DNA from 2 places in the Bacillus sp. UMB0893 genome. Region 2 is predicted to be linked to the other one. Evidence: predicted binding sites of a transcription regulator. Region 2 holds the regulator's gene; the other holds the start of a gene.

Region 1 (7,895 bases), on a different contig from region 2:
TCCTGTAGAGGAGTGAGTGATATGAGACTTATATCTATTTGTCCAAGCAATACGGAGCTAGCAGCATATTTGGGTCTTACTGATGAGCTAATTGCGGTTGATGACTTTTCAGACTGGCCGCAGCAGGTGAACGGCCTACCGCGTTTAGGACCTGACTTATCCATTGATATGAATCTGGTGGAGCAAATGGAGCCAGACCTCGTCCTTGCCTCATTAAGCGTTCCTGGTATGGAAAAAAACGTAGAAGAACTAAAAAAAAGAAAGATTCCGCATCTCGTTTTAAATCCGCAGTCTTTTAAAGATATAGGCAATGACCTAATAACAGTTGGCATCGCAGCCGGCAAAGAAAAAGAAGCACAGGAAGTTGCTGCACGCTATCATCAGATTATCGATTCTTACAAAGAAAAATCAGCTGAACTGACAGATTACCCCTCCGTTTATTTTGAATGGTGGCCTAATCCAATCTTCACGCCAGGTAAAGTGAACTGGCTGACTGAAATGTGTGAATTAGCAGGCGGACGCAACATTTTCAGCGATGTGGAGCTTGCCAGTGTACAAACTGACTGGGACGACGTTGCACGCAGAAATCCAGATCATATTTGCCTCGCCTGGGTTGGTGTCAAACAAAGCAGAATGAAGGCCCAGCACGTACTTAAGCGTGCATCTTCAGAAAGCATCACAGCAGTAATAGAAAACAGAATTCATTTGCTTGAAGAACAGCTCTATTGCAGACCTTCCCCCCGTCTTTTAGCGGGTCTTGCTAAACTGGCTGCCATACTTCATCCAGAACACCATTCACAGGTTGATGAAAAAGATGAATTAATGTACTCAATGAAATAGGTGCTCTTTGATGCCCCATATACTCTCTTTAGCAGAAATAACGAACTCTATTTCGAAAAAAGATAGAAAAGCTCAGGTTATGAAACCTGAGCTTTTCGTATTTGGGGCAGGTTCCTAAATTAAGTGACTTTTTAGGATTTATCCTATGACTTTCACACAAAAAAGAGCTATGGAATTCCCACAGCAATCTTGCTGTCGCTTATTAACTTTTCGTTTTTGGCTTCATGTATTTTTGACGAAATGCCTGCATCGTTTTATTCTCGTTTAATTTCGTCAATTCATTTTCAGTCAATCGCCCATTTCCTTTTTGAACGATATATATGTCTAGTGTTTTTTTGCCCCAGCTATTAAATACATCATCAACGGTATCATAATAAAGATCCAGCTTATTCCCCTTAATTGCTCCTCCTTTGTCTGCCACAACACCGAAGCCATATCCAGGAATAAATAATATGGTTCCGATTGGAAACACATTTAAATCAGCTGCTACAGTTGAGTACAAGTCTCTTTTCACTTTTACACCCGAATACGTAATGCCGTATTCCGGATGCTCAGGATATTTCCCTGTGGATTCATAGCCTGCTGTATATCCGGTAGCTGTTACTTCTTTCTTTGGGTACTGTGACCAGTCAATTTCATCTTCAAGCGCCAATTCCTTATTTACGGTTTCGCCGCTTGCAGAGATAGAAGTTGCAACACTTTTTTCATTGTGAATGACCTTGAAAATAAGTCCTGTCAGCTTGTACGGATGGTTCGCAGAATCCATTCCCGCTTCATTCCATCCAGCCATAGTTGACAAATCCTTTGCCTCCACACCTGAAAAAGCTTTTAAAGTGGTCACAAGCGCTATTATGAACAAAAGAGTCATTAATAATCGCCTTGACCATGTTTTCATCCTATCCATTTACGATCTGTTCACTCCTCTCACATCAATAATCGTTTCCAAAATTCAAACGAAATATTCAAGATGGAGCGGAATCCATATTTTACAAGTTTTAGTGATAGGCGTTTTTTAAGCAAAATAAAAAGACCTGTACACCATGTACAGATCACCCTTTTTAAAACATTTGATATCCTCTTTTGCGAAGCATTTTAATAACAACGCCTGATACGATGGCTCCTATAAAACCGCATACTAATATTAAGATATCTGCCAAAGCGAGAGATAGAATACGCTCTCCTAAAGCAGAAAAAGAAGATCCTGGTGAGGTAAAGTATTGTGACACCTTCACCTTATCTACAATCAAAATACAAACGATCGGATAGATAATAGCCATGATCCAAGACATGCGAAGGAGCATGTTCAGCAAGAAACCGATTCCAAAAAATAAAACAAAGAATAAAAGCATTGATATGACCAATACAGGTAAAAACATGTCTATCACCTCCAGTACACCTATTTAAGTGTACTGAACTAGCGATAGCCAGTCAATCTTAAAAACATTGAACGTTTTATGACGACTTCTTCCCTGTTCCATGGCAGCAATCGCACGTCTCAGAACCGCCGAGAAGCAGCTGGAAATAACCTTTGCCTGAACAATATGGACATTCTTTCTTTTCGATAGCAGATGTCTTTATCATCTCTTTTCCCCCTATATAAAGATGCTCTTTTTAGATGTTGAAGATACTATATCAGGTTCTTTGTAAAGGATAAAGGCAGAAAATCTGACGAGATTGTTGATGTAAGCGAATACATCAAGCTTTATCTTCTAATATCTCAATTTTTCTTATTATTTTGAAAATTATAAAAATATACGATATGCTGTATATCCAAACTGTTCTCCAGGGTTAAGACCGTCTATTTTAAAGAGGATTTTTTCAAATGCTTCTTCTGCAAAAGACTGCAGCAGCAAGGAGGAATTCTCATCATTCTTCAGTAATTCAGGAGAAATGAAGGCCGCCTCAAATAGCTCTGCTTCTTGAACAATAACCCTCGAAGTGTGTGCTTTTAATTTAAAAATAATCATATTATCGCTTATTTTATCTTGTATCACACCTGAACGAATGCCAATGACACCTTGAACCTCTGCTTCAATTCCTGTTTCTTCGAAGATTTCACGGACAATCGCTTCATCCAGTGTTTCTCCTTCATCGACGAATCCTGCAGGAAATGACCATTTTCCTTTTAGTCCGCCATACTTCTTTTTTACGACGAGCCAGTCACCATTCTCATTTTCTACTACACCCGAAACGGCAATCCATACATTCCCTCTTTTATTTGACACGGTAACTCTCCCTTTTTATCACAAAGGCACACACGCCTTAGTGAAAGATTTGATATTGAATATTCCTTGTCAGAAGTCCGGCGCTTCCGCTAGACCTATATACTGAGTAAAACTTTAAACTAAAAAAAGACAAAAGCTTATCGCTCTTGTCTTTTATTTTACTCTGATTTTAGAAAAATTTAAATTTACCTTTTTTAACGACTAACCCTGCACCGCCAACCATTAAGAGGGCCCGGTTATCAATCATTTTCTTCATGAATGACGCTTTTGTTCCCATTACTTTCTTGCCAAAAACCATACCTACAGCATCATTTTCGCCAAGTGAAGCAACTGTACCTTTGATGTCTGGTTTGAATTCTTCCATTTCACCTTGATCGCGAACAGCTACTGCAATATTTTTAGCCGCTGTGATACCTTGCTGCATAGCAATTTGAGCTGTTGGAGGATATGGACGATTGATTTCTTCGTTGATGACTAATGAACAGTCGCCAATGATGAAGACATCTTCGTGACCTGGAGCTCTTAAGTAAGAGTCAACTTTTACACGTCCGCGCATGTTTTCGAAGCCTGCTTCTTCAACGATGCTGTTTCCGCGAACACCTGCAGCCCATACTACTGTATCAGCTTTAAGTTCTTCCATCACATCATCTTTTGCAACAATAATGCCGTCTTCTACGCATTCTTTGATCGCTGTGCCAATTTTAAACTCGACACCTTTGCGCTCTAAATGGTTTACAGCATACTCTACTAATTCAGGATCAAATCCAGGAAGAGCTGTTGGTGCAGCTTCTACACAGATAATGCGGACTTTCTTATGGTCAATGTCATACTCGCGGCAAAGCTCTGGAACACGATTAGCAAGCTCGCCAAGGAACTCGATGCCAGTAAAGCCGGCTCCGCCCACAACGATCGCTAAACGCTGATCGCGTTTAACTTCTTCTGTATTGTAAGTAGCAAATTGATATTCGATATGCTCGCGCAATTGGCGTGCTGAATTGATATTTGTAATGCCGAAAGCATACTCTTTCAACCCTTTGATTCCGAATGTTTCAGGATTTGATCCAAGAGAAATTACAAGGTAATCATACTCAAGCTCGCCATTTGAAAGGACGATTTTCTTTTCATCTTTATTGATAGAAACAACTGTATCTTTCACAAATTTCACACGGCTGTTATCAATAACATCTTTTACTTGATATCTTGCTTTATCATGATGCAATGTACCTGCTGACGCTTCATGAAGCCATGTTGTTTCATAGTGGTAATCATTTTTGTTAACTAATGTAAGATCTGCTTCGTTTACACCAATCGCTTTTTGAAGACGAGTAACTGCCATTAATCCGCCGTAACCTGCACCTAAAACTACTATTTTGGGCTTTCTCAACCGAATCACATCCACCTTTTTTTCTGAATTTTGCTGTAAAGTATCAGATAAGTTCTATTTTGCTTATCTTCCGCTACTTCACCGCATTTTATTTTGTTTTGCATAAAAAAGTATGTGAAAATCTTCACTTAACTTTTCAAAATAATGCACTGCTTGTAATTAAGTAGAATATAAATAATGCCTATATTCCATAATAGCATTTGCTATATTTTTTTCAAGACTAAATTAAAGGATTAAAAACGTTAAGAATTTTACAAAAATAAAAACATTCTCTATAATAATCATATTCATCTGACAATCACACATTTCTTTAATCAATTACCAGATGAAAAGATTAAAGAGATATGATATGTTATAATTAAGAACTATTATCAATTACAAGTGAGGGGATATTTGTGAAGGAAGACACAAAAGTATACGATATAACGATCATCGGCGGCGGACCAGTGGGGCTGTTTACAGCTTTTTACGGCGGCATGCGTCAGGCTTCAGTAAAAATCATCGAAAGCTTACCTCAGCTCGGCGGCCAGCTTTCTGCCTTATATCCTGAAAAATACATATACGATGTTGCAGGATTTCCAAAAGTTCGCGCTCAGGAGTTAGTGAATAACCTTAAAGAACAGATGGCGCAGTTTGATCCTACTATATGTTTGGAACAAGCCGTAGATACAGTTGAAAAACAAGCTGACAGCATCTTCAAATTAACGACAGATCAAGAAGTGCATTATTCTAAAACGATTGTTATCACTGCAGGCAATGGAGCATTTCAGCCTCGCAAAATTGAACTTGAAGAAGCTGCTTCTTTTGAAAAAAGCAACCTTCATTACTTCATTGACGACTTAAATCAATTTGCAGATCAACGAGTTCTTGTTTGCGGCGGCGGAGATTCTGCTGTTGACTGGTCACTTATGCTTGAACCAATTGCTGAAAAAGTGACACTTGTGCACAGAAGAGATAAATTCCGTGCTCATGAGCACAGTGTTGAAAACTTGAACAACTCAAAAGTACAAGTGCTCACCCCATACATTCCAAAAGAATTAACTGGTGAAGGTAAAATTGAGCAAGTCGTCTTAGAAGAAGTAAAAGGCGATCACAAGGAAGTTATCGAAGTTGATTCTGTCATCGTCAACTTCGGCTTTGTTTCATCTCTTGGCCCAATCAAAAACTGGGGTCTTGAAATTGAGAAAAACTCAATTGTCGTAAACAGCAAAATGGAAACAAATATCCCAGGCATTTACGCTGCAGGAGATATCTGCACATACGAGGGCAAAGTAAAACTGATTGCCAGCGGATTTGGCGAAGCTCCAACAGCCGTTAACAATGCAAAGGCCTACATGGATCCAAAAGCGCGTGTTCAGCCGCTTCACAGCACAAGCTTGTTTGAAAAATAATCACTTTTTGAGGAAAAGCCATTTGCTTTTCCTCTTTTTTATGGGAAAATCTCCATCCTTAATAACGGTATTCCGTGCGGAAATCCTTCGTATAAGCTTATTCTTTTATTCGCTTAATATCCTTGTATATTCGCCTAAATTGAAGCTATATTCGCAAAACTACTGCTGCCAATAGTAGCTATATGGATTGTAAAACACCGGATGATTAGGATGCTGATATCTCTGACCGCCAAACGGCATGCCGCTTTGATCGCTTCCCGGCATTTGACCGAACGGACTTCCCTGGCCTCCCTGCATTCCGCCATTCTGACCGCTTCCCGGCATCTGGCCGAACGGACTTTCCTGGCCTCCCTGCATTCCGCCATTCTGACCGCTTCCCGGCATTTGACCGAACGGACTTTCCTGGCCTCCCTGCATTCCGCCATTCTGACCGCTTCCCGGCATTTGACCAAACGGACTTCCTTGGCCTCCCTGCATTCCGCCATTCTGACCGCTGCCCGGCATCTGGCCAAACGGACTTCCTTGGCCGCCCTGCATTCCGCCATTCTGACCGCTTCCCGGCATTTGACCAAACGGACTTTCTTGGCCTCCCTGCATTCCGCCATTCTGACCGCTGCCCGGCATTTGACCGAACGTGCTTCCCTGGCCGCCCTGCATTCCGCCATTCTGACCGCTTCCCGGCATTTGACCGAACGTGCTTCCCTGGCCGCCCTGCATTCCGCCATTCTGACCGCTTCCCGGCATTTGACCAAACGGACTTCCCTGGCCGCCTGCAGTTCCCGATCCTGAACCTGGCTCTCCGCCGCTGCCTTGACCCGCTTGCTCGAAAGGATCTGGCTGTTCTTGTTCTTCCTGCCCGCCGTCTCCATTTTGTCCTTCCGATTCAGGCGCTGCTGCTTCTTCCTCTTCAAATTTAGGAGGTTCGTTTAAGACTTCCAAGCTTTTTATATCGTTTACATTCACTTGACTAGTTGTTAATGCCGGAAAAGATAACATGAAAACGGCACCTGATGGTTTATCTAAGTAAAAAATAAAGACTTCTTTTTCCGTACCATTTGTAAAAGTTACTTTCACCCATTTATACAATCCTTCATTTAATTCATCTGTTGAGGACAGTCGGTACTGATTATACATTTGATATGGATATGGATTATCATAGTAATTCATTTTCTGGCTCCCTTCTCAATTCATTCACCCATACTATATGCCAGGCGTTTGTCCTTTGTTTTCGCTGCCTTTTAGTAACATTTTTACAAATAATTGCGACTATGATTTGAAAAGGGGGTCCGTTAAATTGAAAATAAAATATATATTATGCTTGATGCTTTTAATTGGAGTTTTTATAAGTAATGAAGAAAAAAGTTACGCTTGTTCTTGTGCACAGCCTGCTTCCGTTCAATCTGAATTAAAAAACAAGGCAGCTATCTTTTCAGGAAAAGTTATCAAAATGAAAGAAACAGATACAGGGAAAACCGCCTTAATTGAAATCGTTCAAATCTGGAAGGGTCCTTCACAATCTCAAATTATGCTCAAAACTGCAACTGACTCAGCAGGATGTGGGATGGAATTTATTGAGGGGGAAAACTATCTTGTATACGCCTATGGAGAAAAGAATGATTTAGAAACAGGGTTATGTGAACGAACAACTTTCCTTTCTGATGCAACAGAAGACCTCAACATTCTTGGGTCTGGAAAAGAACCTGAAAAGCAGGTAAATTTGAAACATCAGCTACTATTCCATTCAAATTACATTCTATATTTTTTAGGAATACTATTATTTGGTGCGGTATTAGCTGTTATTATGCGCATTGAAATAAGCCTAAAAAAATCTAAATAAAACCTAAAAAAAGACATCTCAAGGCTTAATAACCAGGCCTTGAAATGTCTTTTCATTTATCAGCACTCTTCAGGAGTACCTGTATTCGTTGCCGTTATAAAAGATGAACCGCAGCCGCACGAAGCAATTGCATTCGGGTTATCAATGGTAAATCTGCCGCCCATTAAGGATTCTTTAAAAATGTTAATATATCAAGGTTTATGATTGTTTTGATTGAT
Region 2 (7,895 bases):
GCACTCAGAAGTCCCGAGTGCTAACACAAGTACTATATTATATAATCTCTCATTCAATTTCAAGTGATAAGTTAAAAAAATTATAATCCTTTACCATTCAATCATTATGGCTGAATTAACATGTTATATACTTGTTATGAAAACTCTAACATCGTTATCTACCTACACCTTTAATGATTTATGATACAATAGTGCCTAGTGAAATTGCTTCTTTTTAATGTTTTGACTGAAAGCCAGTAAAGGAGTCGTTAGTTTGAAGAAAGAATATTGGTTGATTATTTTGACATACATAGTGATGCAGTTTTCAGGCATTTTGGGCATTCCTTTATTGCTTCGGATGGGGATAGGTGAAGGCGAATCACAGCGGATGGCTCAGATTACGGCATCAGGCTACTGGACGGTTGCAAGCTTTGCGGTTGCATTCGCCATTGTTCTGCTCCTTCTTCGCAATCATTTTAAAAGCAATGAATTCAGAGGAGATGCCTCACCTGTCAGCACTTCAGTCTTGTGGGCAGTCGGCGGGGTTTTTATGGCACTGTTCGTTCAGGTCCTGGCAGCAAATATCGAAATTCAGGTTTTTGGAATTGAAGGCGAGTCGGAAAACACGAAGGTCATCATGGAGGTTTTGCAGGTTACACCTCTATTGATTCTCGTCACATCCATCATTGGGCCGATTTTGGAAGAAATTATTTTCAGAAAGATCTTATTCGGGGTCTTGTATCAGCGGATTAATTTCTTTTTATCCGCACTAATCAGTTCACTTGTGTTTGCACTGGTCCATGGTGAACCTCAGCACGTTCTGCTATACGGATCTATGGGGTTTGTGTTTGCCTTTCTATATGTAAAAACGAAACGAATCTTAGTTCCTATTTTTGCGCATGTTGCGATGAATACGTTTGTCGTCATTCTGCAAACTAACAGGGAACAGCTTGAGGAGATGCTGAAGCAGGCGGAACAAATGCAATTTATTTTTGGAGGCATGTAAGAATGAGAACAAGCCCAATTTCAATGGGGATTTTTTACTTATCAATGGGCATTCTGTTTACCTATCTTGCGGTTAACAGTTCAGGTGAAGGACTATGGTCGTTCCCGACAATCCTGCTTATGCTCATCGCTACGTTTGATCTGGGAGTAGCGCTTAGAATGTTTAATCTCTCTTTTAAAAAGAAAAAGAAATAGGCTCTTTGCTAAGGGTTTATTGCTGTTCTTTCGTATTTAGTGTATTCAATCGTTAATTAAGGAATAGCTTCTAGTAATATTAGTAGAAAAGAGTACGAAATTCTCATGATAAACGTGAATAAATCTTACTAATAGAAACAACAATCTATGCGAAAACAGCCAAGTAGTAAAAACAGGGTGGTCCAAGGCATGCTGAATGCAGCCAATTGGATCACCCTTCTTTATTTGCTTCTTCAAACTGTACCTTCTGTGCCTTTCGATAAGCAAATCTTGATACAACTATGCTTATTTCATAAAGGATAAACAACGGCACCGATACCATCAGATGCGAGACAAGCTCAGGCGGTGTTATTAATGCTGCAATTACGAGCAGAGCAAAATAAGCATATTTCCTGATTTTCGCTAGAAACATCGGCGTTACAATGCCGAGCCTCGTTAAAAACATGATAACTACCGGAAGCTGAAACAGCAAACCAAACGGAACGGTTAATTGAATTAAAAACTGAAAATACTCATTAATCCCAATCACCTGCTGAATCTCCAAATCGTTGGAGAATTCTTCCATAAAGTCTACGATGAAGGGGAATAATAGAAAATAAGAAAAGCTAATGCCTGCAAGAAACAATCCGATCGAAATCGGAATATAGCTTAGCGTAACTCTTCTTTCCTTTTCGTAAAGACCAGGACTCACAAAAGCCCACAGCTGATAGAGTATGATCGGTGATGTAATAATAAAAGCAATAATAAATGAGAATTGCATATAAACCATAAGCGGATCTGTCATACGAAAGGAATTCAGCGTTAAATTCTGAGCCTCATTCGTATGCTGCAAATAGATAATAATTGGCTTTGCTACTAAAAAGCCGGCAATCACAGAAAGGAACAGGAAAAAGACCGTTATGATCAGCCTTTTCCTCAATTCGGCAATGTGATCGTAAACCGACATTTCGTTTTGTTTCATGATAGCTTTCATCCTATCTTACTTCTCTTCATTCTTTTTATCATCATCGTCGTCCGCTAGATTTTTCGTCGCTTGTTTAAACTCGCGCAATGAGTTGCCCACTGCTTTTCCAAGCTCAGGCAGCTTCTTTGGACCAAAAATTAAGAGTGCTGCAAAAACAATTAACAACAAACTTCCAAAGCCGATATTCGGCATTTCATTCACCCCTGTTCTTAAGCGTTTGGATAATGCTTCAAAAAGTAAACGAGCGATTGCAGCTCAACAGCTAAATCAATATGATGAATCCTGATTTCTTCAGGAACATTCAATCTGGCAGGTGTAAAATTAAGTATTCCTTTTATTCCTTTTGCAATCAGCCTGTCTGTAATCGATTGGGCCACGTGTGCAGGAACCGTCAAAATAGCGACTGTCACGTCTTTAGGAAGCTTTTCCTCTAAATCGTTTAAATTTAAAATTGGAACATCGCCAATTTCAGTGCCGATTTTTTCTTCATCCACATCAAATGCAAGTGAGATTACCGTATTGTTATTCTTAGTGAAGTTATAGTGCAAAAAGGCTGTGCCTAAATTACCTACTCCAATTAACGTAACTTTCGTAACCTCATCCTGGTCGAGCGTTTTTCTGAAAAAAGAAAGAAGATAATTTACATTATACCCATATCCTTTTTTCCCAAGAGCTCCAAAGTAGGAAAAATCCCTGCGGATCGTTGCAGAATCTACTTTGACCGCATCACTTAACTCAGCAGATGAAACACGCTGCTTGCCGGATGCATGCAAGTTTTTTAAAAAACGATAGTATAATGGCAAGCGCTTGGCAGTAGCTTGCGGAATCTTCGATTGTTCAATGTTGTTCACATTCTATCCCCCACATTCAAAGCTACAGGTTCCTCTCGTTTATAATCCCCGCTTTTTCCTCCTGTTTTCTCAGACAGATAGGCAGGACCGATTATTAACCCTTTATCTAGTGCTTTACACATATCATATACAGTCAGTGCGCAGACAGAAACAGAAGTTAGCGCTTCCATTTCAACACCTGTACTCCCTGTTGTTTTTACAGTCGAAGCAATCTCCAGATGATAGAGTTCACCTTCTATTTTCCACTGATATTCTAAATTGATTCCTTTTAGTGGAATTGGATGGCACATCGGAACGATATTCCAGGTGTTCTTTGCTGCCATTATACCAGCTACCTGGGCAACAGCAAGCACATCACCCTTCTTAAGCTTTTGATTTACGATTTGTTCATATACATGTTTCTTCATTACGACGCTGGACCTTGCAACAGCTGTACGTACAGAATCTTGCTTATTCGATATATCAACCATTTTGGCTCTGCCCTGCTGGTTAAAATGAGTAAAATTTGACATCTTTTACGCCCCTCATACTAGACTATACACTATTTTATCAAATCTGTCTTTTTACTTATTGTTACAAATGTTTGCCCTGCAAGAGGTACAATCATTGCGGCTCCCTCTTTGATGAGCTACACTTAAACTATCATAGCCTGAGGTGAAAATACATGATTTTGCTACAAATAAACCAGCTGTCAAAATATTTTGCTGCTGATCTCATATTATCGAATATTAAGCTGGAAATTCAAACACGCGACAAAATTGCACTAGTAGGACGCAATGGCGCCGGCAAATCAACATTGCTGAAGATTATAGCAGGCCAGCTTTCTTATGAATCCGGAGAGATTATTAAACCTAAAGGCGTTTCGATTGGATATCTTGCACAGGATACAGGTCTTGAGTCTAATCTTTCCATTTGGGATGAAATGCTGTCTGTTTTTCAATTTTTAAAAGATATGGAAATGAAGATGCGTGATCTCGAACAAAAGATGGCAAATACAGATCCATCTGAACGGGAGTTTGAACAATATCTGAAAGAGTACGATCGTCTTCAGATTGATTTTAAGGAAAAAGGCGGCTACCAATACGAAGCAGATATCCGCTCTGTCCTTCACGGACTCGGATTTTCCAAGTTTGATGTCTCTGCCCCGATTCAATCGTTAAGCGGCGGACAGAAAACGCGATTGGCACTCGGAAAATTACTCTTAACCAGTCCGGATTTATTAGTCCTTGATGAGCCGACAAACCATCTTGACATTGAGACACTGTCTTGGCTTGAGCAATATTTGCAAAGTTATCCCGGCGCTATTTTAATCGTCTCGCACGACCGCTACTTTCTTGATAAAGTGGTCAGTCAAGTGTATGAAATTTCCCGGACGACAAGCATCAAATATACTGGAAACTACAGCAGCTACCTGCAGCAAAGCGCTGACAATTATGAGCGCGAATTAAAGCTATACGAAAAACAGCAGGATGAAGTAGCGAAACTGAAAGACTTTATTCAAAAAAATATGGCGAGGGCCTCAACAACAAAGCGTGCTCAAAGCCGCAGAAAAAAACTTGACCGAATGGAATTGATGGACAGGCCATTAGGCGATGAAAAGTCTGCTCATTTCAGGTTTGATATTGAAAGGCAGAGCGGCAATGATGTTTTGAAAGCAAAGGACATTGCCGTTTCGTATGATGGGGAATCACCCATCATTTCAAACGTCTCGTTTTCAATCAATAGAGGAGACAGCATTGCTCTTGTAGGGCCAAATGGTATTGGAAAATCAACACTTTTAAAAACCATCATTCAAAAAATGACTCCCTTTCGTGGGGCTTTTGAAATTGGTTCTGGTGTAAAAATTGGCTACTATGACCAGGAACAGGCTAATTTAACATCGAATAAACGTGTGCTTGATGAGCTTTGGGATGAATATCCGTTGTTGCCTGAAAAAGAAATTCGGACCGTTCTTGGAAATTTCCTATTTTCAGGTGATGATGTTCTTAAGAACGTTTCTACTTTAAGCGGCGGTCAAAAAGCAAGATTGGCTCTTGCAAAGCTCATGCTTCAAAAGGCTAATTTGCTAATACTTGATGAGCCGACAAACCATCTCGACCTTGACAGCAAAGAAGTCCTTGAAAATGCTTTGATTGATTATCCTGGCACGATTCTTTTCGTATCGCACGACAGATATTTCATTAACCGCATCGCTACAAAAGTTTATGAATTATCATCAGGCGGAATATATGAATTTTTAGGTGACTATGATTATTATCAAACAAAAAAAGCAGAGCAGCTTGAGCTTGCAAACCTTGATTCGGTCCCAGATATCAAACCTAAAGATAATCAGAATAAACGATCATACGAACAAGATAAAGAAGCCAAAAAGTTGGAGAGACAAAAACAGAGAAGACTTCAGGAAGTAGAAGAACGAATCTCTATTATTGAATTGCAGATTGAAAAAAATGAAGAATTATTATGTGATCCAGCCATCTACCAAGACCATACAAAGGTTCAGGAAATTAATTCTGAAAATGACGGCTATCAAGCAGAATTAGAAAACCTTATGAACGAATGGGAATTGCTTCAAGAGGATTGATAAAAAAAGCGTAAGCGCCTTGGTCAGCTCCGACAGGCAGATAAGGATCTGCCGGAAAAGTCCGGTTTTGACTTTTTTGGCGGAGCCGTTCTGACCGAGGAGTTAGGCGCTTGCGCTAGACATTGATGCTGGAAATTATTATTATTCTGAAAATAGACGAAAAGCGCAAATCATAAATAGCCTTATTTCATTATCCACAATCAATAAAATCTGTAAGTTAGATGCAAGATCAAAAAAACAGTGCCAAATTTGGCACTGTTTTTTAGTTATCCACACGTAAAAATGTTATTATAAAAGGTTTCTACTCTATTATTCACATTATCCACAAAATATCACTCTTTTATCCACATTATCCACATGTTATTCAGAGCTTAAACATCAAGCTTTTTTTAAAGCTTCTTCATGTTATTAGAACGCATGTGGATAAGGTGTTAATATCTCATATTAGCTTGGCAATTCCAAACCTGGATTTGCATTCATTCTCAAATTTCCTGAAATCCCTTTATCATAAAAAACACTTCCTGCTGCTGCAATCATTGCCGCATTATCAGTACAAAGCGATAGTGGCGGAATCAGCAATTCTACAGTCGGAAATTCTTTGAATTTACTTTCCAGAGCTGCCCTCAAGCCGCGATTCGCTGCTACTCCACCCGCAAGCAGGACTTGCTTTACATGGTATTTTTCAGCTGCTGAAGCTGTTTTTGTTACTAATACATCAATGACGCTTGCTTGAAAGCTTGCAGCTAAATCGTTTGGATCAATCACTTCGCCGCGCTGCTCTGCATTATGAAGTGTGTTTATAACAGCCGATTTTAAACCGCTGAAACTAAAGTTATAGGAGTCAGGCTCAAGCCAGGCTCTCGGTAAGTTTAAGACAGGTGATCCCTCCATTGCCATTCGGTCAATATGAGGCCCTCCCGGATATGGGAGCTGGAGTGTTCTTGCTACTTTGTCATAGGCTTCTCCTGCTGCATCATCCAATGTTTCTCCAATGACTTCAAACGATCCGTGTTCTTTCATATAAACAAGCTCAGTATGCCCGCCTGAAACAACAAGCGAAAGCAAAGGAAACTCCATTTCAGAAATTAGCTGATTGGCATATATATGTCCAGCTATATGGTGTACGCCTATTAATGGAAGCTGATGGGCAAAAGCGAGTGCCTTTGCTGCATTTACCCCAATCAGCAGTGCACCTACAAGTCCAGGCCCTTCGGTAACAGCAATCGCGTCCAAATCTTTAAATGTCATATCTGCCTGCTGCATTGCCTCTTCCAGCACAAGTGTCAGCTGTTCAACATGATGCCTCGAAGCGATTTCAGGAACAACACCGCCGAAGCGTTTATGGCTCTCAATTTGAGAAGCAACAACATTTGAAATGATTTCCCGTCCATTTTTCACAATAGATACAGCTGTTTCATCACAGCTTGTCTCAATCCCTAATATAAATTGATCTTTTTTCGTCATTTTAATTTCACCCACATTACTAAAGCATCTTCTCCATTATCCGTGTAATACCTTTTTCTAACTCCCCCGGGCTGAAAACCCAGCTTTCGGTATAAAGATTGTGCAACATGATTTGAAACCCTTACTTCTAGAGAGATTTTACCGGCTCCATACTCTTTTGCCATTCCGATTGCCTGTTTAAGCAATGTTTCACCAATCTTATTTCCCCTGAATCCTGGCAGAACCGCAATATTCGTAACTTGAGCTTCATCCATAATAATCCACAAACCGCAGTACCCAATAATTTGTTGATCGAATTCAACGACAAGGTACTTCGCAAAGTGATTTTGCGTTAATTCATTATGAAATGATTCCTTCAGCCACGGAGTCGCAAAGGACTGAGTTTCAATTTCGTAAACAGCATCGATATCATTTACATTCATAAGCCGAATCATGATTGTATTCTGCTCCAACCTTCTCACCCACTTATTTCTGTTGTTCCAACCATTTTACTTCTGCCTCTGCTAAACGGATATAGTTCGGCACAAATGTATGTATGTCCTCTGGTTCTTTCGTTAAACCGATTTTCCCAAGCATCGCTGGTCTTGGGTTATGCTCGGTCATGCTTGCAATAACTGCCTGACTCTTTAATGTTTCCAAAATTACCTCATGATGCATGCTTACATCATTCCCTAAGAAAAGTATCTTTTTATCTTCCTTTTTTAATTCCTCAAGCCAGTCAGAAAGCAAGACATTTTGATCTTTTCTGCAATTCATAAAAACGCCATTTTCTCCATACTCATACAAGCCTGTATACACTTGACCTCGTCTCGCATCAAAGAGCGGGCAGAGAAAGCCATTAAAAAAAGTTCCGCCG

What was found. Region 2 encodes Rex, which represses fermentation and respiration genes when NADH is low (regulators of the CRP and FNR family bind a similar motif). Its sites were predicted from a motif close to TTGTGAAATATTTCACAA; they were not measured.
Region 1: yumC (ferredoxin--NADP reductase 2) is a predicted target of Rex. The motif match lies at 4,562-4,579, and genes of this name have one in related genera.

The regions. Positions count from the first base shown of each region.
Region 1 is NZ_PKLB01000006.1:52,948-60,842, forward strand. It holds gene CYJ36_RS13850 (divergent PAP2 family protein) at 1-8, shown strand, start outside; gene CYJ36_RS13855 (cobalamin-binding protein) at 22-840, shown strand; gene CYJ36_RS13860 (3D domain-containing protein) at 1,043-1,744, opposite strand; gene CYJ36_RS13865 (YuiB family protein) at 1,899-2,216, opposite strand; gene CYJ36_RS23690 (YuiA family protein) at 2,293-2,421, opposite strand; gene CYJ36_RS13870 (NUDIX domain-containing protein) at 2,583-3,065, opposite strand; gene CYJ36_RS13875 (NAD(P)/FAD-dependent oxidoreductase) at 3,235-4,458, opposite strand; gene yumC (ferredoxin--NADP reductase 2) at 4,845-5,840, shown strand; gene CYJ36_RS13885 (hypothetical protein) at 6,000-7,007, opposite strand; gene CYJ36_RS13890 (hypothetical protein) at 7,135-7,677, shown strand; partial or broken gene CYJ36_RS13895 (iron-sulfur cluster assembly accessory protein) at 7,737-7,856, opposite strand.
Region 2 is NZ_PKLB01000016.1:2,464-10,358, reverse strand. It holds gene CYJ36_RS22855 (CPBP family intramembrane glutamic endopeptidase) at 254-985, shown strand; gene CYJ36_RS22850 (YdiK family protein) at 988-1,179, shown strand; gene tatC (twin-arginine translocase subunit TatC) at 1,391-2,140, opposite strand; gene CYJ36_RS22840 (twin-arginine translocase TatA/TatE family subunit) at 2,159-2,335, opposite strand; gene CYJ36_RS22835 (redox-sensing transcriptional repressor Rex) at 2,353-2,994, opposite strand; gene moaC (cyclic pyranopterin monophosphate synthase MoaC) at 2,991-3,506, opposite strand; gene CYJ36_RS22825 (ABC-F family ATP-binding cassette domain-containing protein) at 3,659-5,575, shown strand; gene tsaD (tRNA (adenosine(37)-N6)-threonylcarbamoyltransferase complex transferase subunit TsaD) at 6,020-7,039, opposite strand; gene rimI (ribosomal protein S18-alanine N-acetyltransferase) at 7,036-7,473, opposite strand; gene tsaB (tRNA (adenosine(37)-N6)-threonylcarbamoyltransferase complex dimerization subunit type 1 TsaB) at 7,505-7,895, opposite strand, start outside.